DNA from 2 places in the Pseudodesulfovibrio cashew genome. Region 2 is predicted to be linked to the other one. Evidence: riboswitches for the same ligand, from Rfam matches in the RefSeq annotation. Region 2 holds a riboswitch; the other holds the start of a gene.

The links. Region 2 has a riboswitch for cobalamin ahead of GM415_RS09200 (TonB-dependent receptor plug domain-containing protein). Riboswitches for the same ligand answer to the same signal wherever they lie in the genome.
Region 1: linked by a shared signal. The riboswitch ahead of GM415_RS11500 (sirohydrochlorin cobaltochelatase) and the one ahead of GM415_RS09200 (TonB-dependent receptor plug domain-containing protein) in region 2 are both predicted to bind cobalamin.

The regions. Positions count from the first base shown of each region.
Region 1 is NZ_CP046400.1:2,562,372-2,567,640, forward strand. It holds gene cobI (precorrin-2 C(20)-methyltransferase) at 1-526, opposite strand, end outside; gene GM415_RS11485 (ABC transporter substrate-binding protein) at 553-1,461, opposite strand; gene GM415_RS11490 (heme ABC transporter ATP-binding protein) at 1,458-2,243, opposite strand; gene GM415_RS11495 (FecCD family ABC transporter permease) at 2,236-3,273, opposite strand; gene GM415_RS11500 (sirohydrochlorin cobaltochelatase) at 3,278-4,267, opposite strand; cobalamin riboswitch at 4,394-4,571, opposite strand; gene GM415_RS11505 (chemotaxis protein CheA) at 4,604-5,269, opposite strand, start outside.
Region 2 is NZ_CP046400.1:2,058,451-2,063,719, forward strand. It holds gene larB (nickel pincer cofactor biosynthesis protein LarB) at 1-96, shown strand, start outside; gene GM415_RS09195 (ABC transporter substrate-binding protein) at 133-987, opposite strand; gene GM415_RS09200 (TonB-dependent receptor plug domain-containing protein) at 1,117-3,084, opposite strand; cobalamin riboswitch at 3,196-3,380, opposite strand; gene GM415_RS09205 (hypothetical protein) at 3,718-3,939, opposite strand; gene GM415_RS09210 (arylsulfotransferase family protein) at 4,010-5,266, opposite strand.

The sequences.
Region 1 (5,269 bases), 500 kb from region 2:
CGGCGTTGTCGGCCACGTCAAGCTGCGCTTCGAGCCGGTCGGGATCGGTGACCCCGGAGGTGATCAGCAGGGATTCCTTTGATTCGGCCAGGACGAATCCGATCCTGGCGGCGGCCGCATGAAAGGACGTGATGCCCGGGATGGCCTGAACGCGGATTGAAGGATTCAGGCGCAGGAGGGTGCGCTGGAGGTAGCCGTAGGTGGAGTAGGTCAGCGGATCGCCAAGGGTCAGGAACGCGGCGTTTTCGCCTCGGTCCAGGACTTCGGCCACGATTTCCGCGTTGCGTTGCCAGGCTGTCTCCAACTCTGTCTTGTCCTTGGTCATGGGGAAGCCGAGCTGAATGACCTGGACCTCTTTCTTAAGATGCGGCCGGGCAATGGCGTAGGCCGTGGAGTAGTCGTTCTTGGTGGAGGCGGCGGCAAAGACGACGTCCACCTCGCCCAGGGCGCGGACCGCCTTGATGGTCAAAAGTTCCGGGTCGCCGGGGCCGACGCCGATGCCGTAGAGAGTGCCATGTTTCGTCACGTTGTGGTTCCTCTGTTCGTGAGCCGTCATTGGTTGACCGGCACGGGATGCAGCAGCCGGTATACGGTTTCTATGCCGCTGAGCAGCCGCATGGTCGGGCGTGAGACCAGATGTTCGTCCACCAGGAATACGTTCCGGTCGCGCACCGCCTTGATCCGCGAAGCAGCCGGGACGGTCATGATGCTCTTGACGTCCACCTGGTTCATTTTGCCGTATTGGGCGAGATATACGTCGATGCGTGCTCCCTTGGCCAGCACGCGCTCCAGACCGTAGTTGGCGATGTTGGTGCCGTGGTGGGGGGTGGCATCGGCCGCGGCGTTGCGGCCTCCGGCCATCTGCAGCACGAACAGGGGCATGGAGCCTGGGGAGAAGGTCGCATACTTGCGGTGGATGGCCTCGAAAAACACGTTGGGGCGGCGATTTTCCGTGATGCGGTCCAACCTTTGGAGAGCTGCCTCCAGCCCTTCCTTGAAGTCGCCGACCATCCGCTCGGCCTCCAACTCCCTGCCGGTCAGGCGGCCCAGAGTCCGCCAGTAGGCGTACATTTCCTCCACCGTGTTCGGCTGCAACGCCGCCACCTGGATGTGGTGATTCCTCAGGGCACGCCACAGGCCGGGGTAGGCCCTGTATTGCATGGGGCGGATGAGAACCAGGTCGGGCTTGGCCGCCAGAAATCTCTCCACGCCGTCATGGGGAGAAAAGGCTGGTTTGGCCAAGGCCTGGAACGGGTAGTCCTCGGTTGCGCTCACGCCTATGATTCGGTCGTCCAGCCCCAGGTTGAAAAGGTTCTCGGTGTGCGCCGCGTACAGGGATATGATGCGCTCGAAGGGCTTGTCGAAAAAGAGGGTGGTCCCGGTGTCGTCCTTCAGCGTGGCCGCGCGGGCCGGGGTAGCGAGCAGGAGAATGAACAGAAGAGTGAAGAAGAGGCGTTTCACGATGATTCCTTGGACTGATAAACGAGAGTAATGGCTTGGCCGCAGGTGAGCACGCGGGCGTCTACGTCGAAGACCCGGCTGATGTTCTTCGGGGTCAGGACCTGGGTCGGAGCGCCGCTGGCATGGACGCGTCCCTTGTCGAGGACGGTTACGCGGTCGCAGTGGGCCGCCGCCAGGTTGAGGTCGTGGAGTACGGCGACAATGGTTCGCCCGGACTCGGCCAGCCGCCGCAGAACGGCCATGACCGCGAGCGCGTGCCGGATGTCCATACTCGAAGTCGGCTCGTCAAGCAACAGGCAGGGCGTGTCCTGAGCCAGGGCACGGGCGAACACGGTCCGTTGCCTCTCGCCTCCCGAGAGTTCCGTGAGGGGACGATCGGCAAGACCGGTCAGGTCCATTGCCGTCAAGGCATCGCGCACGGCGTTTCTATCTTGCTCGTCCGGTGGAGAAAATCGTTCCATGTGGGGGTGACGGCCCATGAGCACTGTATCGGCCACGGTAAAGGGGAAGGCCGCCCGTGGGGTCTGCTCTACCAGGGCGGTGAGCATGGCCAGTTCTTTCGGGGAGTATGCGGTGACAGGTTGCCCATTGAGTTCAACCATGCCTTGGGAGGGAGATCGGTATCCGGCCAGGAGATCAAGCAGGGTGGATTTGCCGGAGCCGTTGGGGCCGACAATGCCGTGCAATTCGCCTGGTTTCAGATCGAGATCCACGCCGTGGAGCACTGGTTCTCGCCCGTAGCCGAAAGTCAGGTCCCGGAGGACGTAGGTGGTCCTATCCATGGAACCTCCCGCTGCGGGCCCGGCTGAACAGCCAGCAGAACACCGGGCCACCGAGGAGCGCGGTGAGCACGCCGATGGGTACCTCGTTGGGCAGCACGGCGCGGGTCAGGGTGTCCGCCGCCAGGAGCAGCATGCCGCCGCCCAGGGCCGAGGCCGGGAGCAGCAGCCGATTGTCTGGGCCGACCACGAAGCGCATCAGGTGCGGAACGATGAGCCCCACGAAGCCGATGATGCCCGAGACCGAGACGCAGACGGCGCTGACCAGCGAGGCGGTGAGCAGGAGGACCAGACGGACCCGGCCCGTGTTTACGCCAAGCCCCTTGGCCGTGCGGTTGCCCAGGGAGAGAATGTTCAGATCGCGGGCGTAAAAGGCGCACAGGGCATACCCGGCCACTGCCACGGCCCCGGTCAGTGCGGCGTCGGTCCAGGTGCGGGAGACAAAGCTGCCCATGAGCCAGAAGACGATGGCGGCCACGCGTTCGTCAGCCATGTATTTTATGAAGGAGATTGCTGCGGACAGGATGGCCGAAACGATGACACCCGAGAGAATCAGGTTGGTGGGGGCCAGCTCGCCGTCCCGTCCGGCCATGGCGATGACCGCGAAGAGGGTGACCGCCGCTCCCAGGAAGGCCGTCAGGCACAGGGTGGCCGGGCCGAGAAAGGCCAGTCCGAGGTAAAGGGCCAGGGCCGCTCCGAAGGCCGCGCCCGAAGACACGCCCAGGGTGAAGGGGTCGGCCAGGGGATTGAGCAGCAGCCCCTGGAAGACGGTTCCGGCCACGGCCAGCCCCACGCCCACGGAGATGGAGGTCAGGATGCGCGGCAGCCGGACTTCGAGGATTACACTTTGAAAAAGCGGGTCGGCATGGTTTGCCGCTCCCCGCAACCCGTCCCACAGGGCGGCGATAACGTCGCCCGGCGGGATGGAGATGAAGCCCATACCCATGGCCAGGATCGCCAGCACGCCCAGACAGAGGGCGAGCAGGGCGATCAGCAGACCGGCGCGGGCGGGATTGCGGGGAGCGTTTTGCATTCGTTTACCTGGGGAGCATATGGCTCTGTGCCATGGCGTCCTTCAGATGGTTCACGTACAGGTCGGCCCAGGCGTCAACCGAGCCGAGACCCCGCAACTGGGTGGTTACGGAGAAGCCTGCCCTGGTCAGCATGACCTTCCAGGAGTCGTCTTCATCGCCGGCCATGTCGTTGGAGGCGTGATCACCGGCAACGACCATGAAGGGCTTGAGCAGGATTTTTTTCTTCCCTGTGGCCTTGAGTTCGGCCACGAGTTCATCGAACCCGGGGAAGCCTTCCACGCAGCCCACAAAGACGGGGTAGTCGTGGGAGGTCTGCATGACGTGCTGGAATTCGGAATAGATGCCGGTGGAATAGAAGTCGTTGCCGTGACCCATGTAGACCAGGGTGGCACCCATCTTCTTGGCCTCGTCCACGTCGCCCTTGAGAGCAGCAGCCGCAGCGGCGATGTCGTCGGTGTAGGGGTAAGCGTCACCGGGCATGCCCAGGGCCGGGCGGCCGAGACGCAGCTTGTTGAAGGGAATGGACTTGGCCTTGACCGTGCGGATGGAGCGAAGGCCGATCATCATATTGGTAAGATCGGAGAATTCCTCACCCGCGAAGACGTGCAGGGTCTGGACCGCGAGATCCTTGTATCCCTCGTCCTGGAGGTCGGCCACGGTGGCCAGCGGGCTTTTCACAAACAGGACCTCTCGCGGAACGTCTTGGTTGGCCTTCTGCCACTCGGGGTCATGGCGACGTTTGCTCCAGATTTTGCGGATGATCGAGGAGGTGAAGGCCAGCCTGACCGGCACGCCGGGGTAGGCCTTTTCAACGCGGGTTTTGATGTTGAGGATGGAGTCGAGGCCCGTGGGGTAGGACGTGCCGAAAGCAGCCAGAACGATGGCTTGTTTGGCGGCGCCATCGGCCTTGTGCCCGGCCAAGGCCGGGGCGGCGGTCAGGACGAGACAAAGGGTCAGCGCCACGCAGAGCGGGCGGAACGGAAAACGGAACATGGAACCTCCCTGGGAGGAGGGGCTTGATTGGGGAAAAGAAAATCCCCTTCCTCACGCATACGAGGAAGGGGAACCGTTTTTTCCCTTCGTGTCACCTTGGCGGCAAGCCCACGTACCACCGAGGCAAACCGGTATCGTTTTCAGGCAGGTCTTCCGGCTGGTCCCTCCCGTCTTCGCCTTCCCGGGATTCTCCCAGTGGCATATGTGAAGACGGTTCATAAGGACGTCACGGCGGCGGGTCCGCTCCCGATTCGCACGGGATTCCCTATCAAGTCGCAATAACACCTGAAGTGCGCTGTATTATGCTCTTCCGCCTGGTGAAGTCAAGAAGCGGGGCTACTCGGTTGCGTCCTTGCGTTTGCCCTGGTGGACTCGATTCTGAAAGTGCTGGAGCATTTCCTCGGTGTCGATGACCAGTGCATCCGATTCGCCCATCATGCCGTAGCCGAGGATGGGGATATGGAAAATCTCCTCCACGGGCACGGTGAAACCGGTGATGACCACCTGCTGCTGTCGGAGCACTTCGTCCACAAGGATGGCGGCCTTGTAATCGCCCACACGGACCACAATGGCCTGGGCCATGCGGATGTCCTTTACTTCGGGCTCCAGGTCGAGCAGGTCGGCCAGACGGAGCAGGGAGTGGACCTCGCCCCGTACGTCCACGGTCTCGCGTCCGTCGGGCAGCTCCACCACCTCGTGCAGCTTGGGCATGTAGATTTCGACCACGTCGCGGCTGGGTACGATGTAGGTTTCGCCGCCGACCCTGGCAACCAGGGCATCCACGATGCCTTCGTTGGCCGAGCGGTCAAGCGGAATGGAAATGGTGAAGGCCGCGCCCTTGCCCAGTTCGCTCTCGATGGTCACGTCGCCGTCGAGGGTGTTGCGGATGGAGTTGACCACGGCGTCCATGCCCACGCCTCGTCCCGAGACGTCGGTAATCTTTTCGGCGGTGGAGAAGCCGGACTGGAGCACGAAGTTGAGGATTTCGTCCTTTTCGTATTC
Region 2 (5,269 bases):
GGCATGCTCACCTCCTGCGCCAGCGGCGTCACCGTGGTCAATATCGACAACGGCTTCGGCGCGGCCTGCGCGGCCTGTAAGATCAACAATCTGTAGCGGGCCGGAGGACGGAAGCCGCATTCGGAACACCTCTTATTCGTTTGGCGTGGTTGGTTCGGCAGACAGCCGGTGAAACTCCCTGGCCAGGAATCCGGCCGTGTCGATCAGTCTCGGAGAGGGCCTGATTACCAGGGAGGGATCGATCGCCACGACTTCCGCGCTGTCCAGAGGGTACTGCCGCATCCACTCCGGGATGCTTCCCGAGTGGGCGGCAAACAGGATAATATCCGGCTTGAGCCAGATAACCGCCTCCCGGGAGAGACCCTGCCACGCCTTGCCATCATCCAGACCCAGCGGGTTTCCGCCGGCGCAGCGCACCATGTCGGCTATGAACGAGCCCGGTCCTGCGGCATAGAGCGGCGAAACGGAAATGATGGTCAGCACGCGGGGGTGCCCGGCCTTGTTGCCGAACCTGCGGATGGATTCCAGCCTCTCGGAGTACTGCCGCTTCAGACGGAGGGCCTGTTCCTCGACACCGAGGAAGGCCCCCAGCTCGCCGATGGAATCGAGCATCCGGTCCAGCCGCGATGCGTTCGTCAGAAACATCGGGATGCCGAGCCGGGCGAGCGCTTCCACCAATCGGGGCGAAGTGGCTTCGGACAGCCCCACGCACAAGTCCGGCCGGAGTGCCACTATCCGCTCCAGCTCGGGGCTCATGTATTGCCCCACTGTGGGCAGCCCTGCGGCTTCGGCGGGATAGTCGCTGTGCTCGGTTGTCCCGACGACACGTTTACCCACTCCCATTGCATAGAGGATTTCGGTGACGCTTGGCGCCAGGGATACTATCCTTCGGGCCGCCCGGGTCGTTTCACCCCGGCTGTCGCAGGGGAGGGCGAGAGCCGCAAGCAGGGCTAAACAGCCCAGAGTTTTCCCAAGTCTTCCCTTCATATTGCTTCCTTCATAGTCTGCAGGCGTGTCCACAAGGCAATGCTCTCATGGAGGCCGGTCAAATTCCCGGCACAAGTCCGTCCCGGTATCGAAAAGAAAGACCGCGCCCGTCGAGCGGGCGCGGATTGGTCAGAAGTCGTAGTTCACCCCAAGCTTCAGGCTTCTGCCCGGCATGGTGTAGTCGTCGACGCAGTCGTATTTCGTGTCGAGCAGGTTCTGCACGTCCACATAGGTGCTGAGCCCGGCGGCGGGCTTGAAGGTCAGGCGGGTCCCGAACACGGCGTAGCCTGCCATGGTCTTGTACTCGGACGGCGTGGTCTTGAAGCTTTGCACCTTCTGATCCCCGACGTAGACCACGTTCAGATCGTGCACGAACCGTTCGCCCAACTCCGTGGTCAGCCCTGCGGTGACACTCAGCCTGGATATGTACAACGGTATGTCGGTCCCACGGGCGTTGTTCAGGGCGTCGTCCCTGTTCTTGCGGTCAAGGTAGTAGATTCCGTTGAGGTAGGGCCGGAAGGCGATCCGCACTCCCTTGTAATCCGTCTCATGGACTGAGCGGATGTTTCCTTCCAGGGCGGTCAGGTCGACGCCTTCAATGTTTTCATAGGTGTAATTGGGGAATGTCCCCGTGCTCGTGATGGTGTCCTTGCTCCTGGTATGGAACAGCGTCAGACCGGCCGTGACGTCGGCAAGATAGAAGTCCGCTCCGACTTCGCCCGTGATGGCGGTTTCCGCCTTCAGGTCGGGATTGCCGCTGTAAGTCGCGCCCCAGGTTGTGGTATAGGAGCCGGCCAGCTCTTCCGCTGAAGGAGCGCGGAAGCCCGTGCCCACGGCGGCTCGGAGGCCCAGCCACTCTGCGGCGTCGTACACCGCTCCGCCCCGCCAGCTGATATGCGAGAACTTCCTGGAATCCTCGGAAACGGTGAGGGAGGGTGTCTCCTTCATCTTCATGTTGTAGTCATCCAGGCGGCCGCCGAGATAGAAGATGAAGTCGCCTGCGGTGATGCGTTGTTCCGCCAGCAGCGCGTAGTTGTCGTAGCGGGTGTTGGGTCCCCAGACGCTTTCCCGTTGCTTCTCCTCGATCCTGTCATACTCGATTCCAACGAGGAGGCTGCCGAACTCACCCGTGGTGATGTCCACCCCGCTCCTCAATCCGCCGGAGATGGTGTCGATTTCCGTGTCGTGTTCGTTCCAGACATAGCCGCTCCGCACGGCGTAGCCTCGCGCATACCAGCCCGTCCGGGCTTGGCCGCGATCCGTGGTCCAGTCAAAGGCGAGCCGCTGGTACTCGGTCTCGCTGTTATCCGTGGCGCTTGGGTAGCGGCCGGAGCCGGGCGACCCCTTGTCCGCGTAGTTCCAGATGGCGGCCATATGGAGACGGCGGTCTTCGGCCTGGCGGTATGTCAGGCTTGCGGCTACTCCCCGGTCGGTCAGTTGGGAGTTCTCGATTTCGTCTCCGCCTCCGGTGGTGTAGCTTCCCTGCCGCTCTCCGTGGGCAGCGGCAGCGTAGCCGAGGGTGTCACCGTCAGTTGCGCCGGAGACGCTCGCGGCAAGCCGGTATTGGCCGAAGGTCCCGACCTCTGCCCCCACGTTTCCGGAGAGCCCTCCCTTGCCCCGGCGGGTGATGATGTTGATTACGCCGCCCATGGCCGAGCCGCCATAGATGACGGACCCCGGACCGCGCACGACCTCGATACGGTCCACGTTGTCCACCGGCAGGGAGCTGACGCGGCCTGTCCCGGCCCGCATGCCGTCAACGAGGATCAGCGTTCTGCTCTTCAGGTCGGTCCCGACCATGCTGTTGCTCCGGAAGCCGCGAATGCCCACCGAAGAGTAGTCCTGGCCGTACTTGTGGAAATGGCCGGGGACATACTTTGCCAGCACGTCGGAAATGTCCTTTGCGTCCGACTTCCGTATGTCTTCCGAGGAGATGATCTGGACCTGGACCGGGACTTCCCTGTCCGGCATCGGGGTGGACGTGGCGGTGACCACGATCTCCGGCATTACGCCGGCCGACGCCGTTGGGACGGGGACCTCCGCCCAGGCTGTTGAAGTTGAGATGAGAAATGCCAGCAGCATCGCTACGACACGCATGAAAAAAACCTCCTGTTGCAGCGTTACAGGAGGCTCCGAGGGGGTATAATGAGAAAACCGACCGGGGCCCAAAGGGCGGCGGATGTGTTCTCAGGCTTTGCCTCGAAGCCTTCAAAATCCACCTTTTGGGCTGGTCTCCCGGCTCGAGGATTATCCTACCGGCCGCGCCTTCCCAGGAATTTCCCAGTGGCTGCGTGCGGCTTTCGTCCCCTCTCACGGTTGCGGGCCAGCGTCGGTTTCTCACCGAACTTCCCAATTATCCCTGCAAGGCAGGGACCCGAAAGGTATGTATGGAATAGCCACGGGCTCGAACATGTGAACATGCTAGAGCCCAACGAAGATGGGTAGTTATTCAATATACCGGACGGCTGTCAAGCTGTGTGGCTTCCGGCAATGAAACAGGGCCTGGAGGGGTGTCCTTCCAGGCCCTGCCGCGATCTTTGCGTAAAGAATACTGTGATACCCGGTGGCGCAACGGACCCCTTTCGCGTGGCTCGGATCGGGAGCTATGCCGCGAGACGGTTCGCTCGGCGCTTCCGACGACTTGAGAGGTGCCGTGGCGTTGAACGGGGAATCGCGCCGTCGGACCCGGCCCGGCATGTCGGCGAACATGGTATCTTGTGCGGCGGAACGTTATTCCCCGTTGCCGTCCTGCTGGTCCTGCTTGCGGCGGCGCATCATCCTCTTGATCGGGTACCAGAGGAAACCGAAGATAGCCGCCACCACCGCCGCGACCAGCGCGAGAAAGGAGCCGATGGCCGACAGCCCGGCCCCCGGGCCTATGTAGGCCTCGGCAACGGCGGGACAGCCTATCAGGAACAGGACGAAACAGACGCTTAGAAGTATGGCGGTCATGGGATTACCTCATGGTTTGGATATGCTGGCACAAGCATATACGTTAATTTGTCCGGCTTGTCTTCCGGGTCTACCTGCCGAAGATCGTGTTGAATTGGGCCGGAAGACGCTGAACTCCGTCCAGGGCTCCCAGGATATTCTCCCCCGCCACGTTGTGGTAATCCCACACGATTTCCCCACCCGGCGCGACTTCGAAGGCGCGGCCGCCCCGAGTCTCGGTGATGAGCAGGTTTCCGTTGGGCAGCCATTGGTGCTTGCCCATTATGTCGGTGAAGAAGGGGGTCGCATCTGTTCCCTCGTAGATGGTCTCGGTCTTGCCCGAGGGTGCGTGCTCCAGCACTATGCGGCTGGATGGATGAGCCGCGCCCGTAATGTTGTTGTTGTCGAATACGGAGAAACTGTTTCCGTCGACGAAGTCGGGGTCGTGCTGCCGCACGTACTTGCCGATGGAGGCGTATTTGACCTTGCCGTCGGGCGTGAGCACCAGGATGGCGTTTGGGTTGCGCAGGGAGATCATGACATCTCCGTGACGGAAGAAACCTTCCTTCATGTGGCGGGGAAAGACCTCCACGTCGTTGAGATGGAGGGTGTCGCCGGACACGGTAGTGTCCATCTGCTTGGTGGTCGCCATGGTCAGCAGCCCGTACAGGCCATTATCCTTGAGCACGTCGAACAGCTTGATCTCTCGAAGAATTTTGCCTTCCGTGGAGACCTTGATCGCGGTGTATTCCACGAAGTCCGCACGGTAGTTGGGGAAGCCCGGCAGCGGTTCGGTTCTATCGATCATCCCCGGCACCCAGAGGTTGCCGTCGTCGTCCGTGTAGATGGTGTGGTGGGTCTGGTAGGGGAGCCGCCAGACCACGTGGCCGTCCTTGGCCAGTCTGACCAGGCCGAGGTATTCATAGTTGAAGATCAGGTCGCCTTCGGGTGTGAGCACGGCCCCGTCGATGGTCGTGCCGGGGCGGGTCTTCGGCTTGCGGTTGCCGACGTGGTCCGCGTCCGGCCAGATGCTGAACCAGTCAACGTCCCAGCGGTGCAGCTCCTTTCCGTCCATGTCGACGATCTTGGCTGTGAGGGTCTTGTCCGGCCCCACTCCGGTGACCAGGTTGAGACCTTTCATCGTGCGTGAGGGGTCATTGACGGTCTGTACCCTAGAGGTGTCCGCCTTGACGTAAAACCAGGGGTGAAGCTCGTCGCCGATGGCTACGATGGCATCCCTGAGCTGGTGGTAGGGAAAGAGCTTTCCCACGCCGGCCAGAAAGCCGTATCCAAAGGAAAAGAACATGAGGGAGAGGAAGAAGAGAATGAGCGGAATGTTCTTTTTCACGTA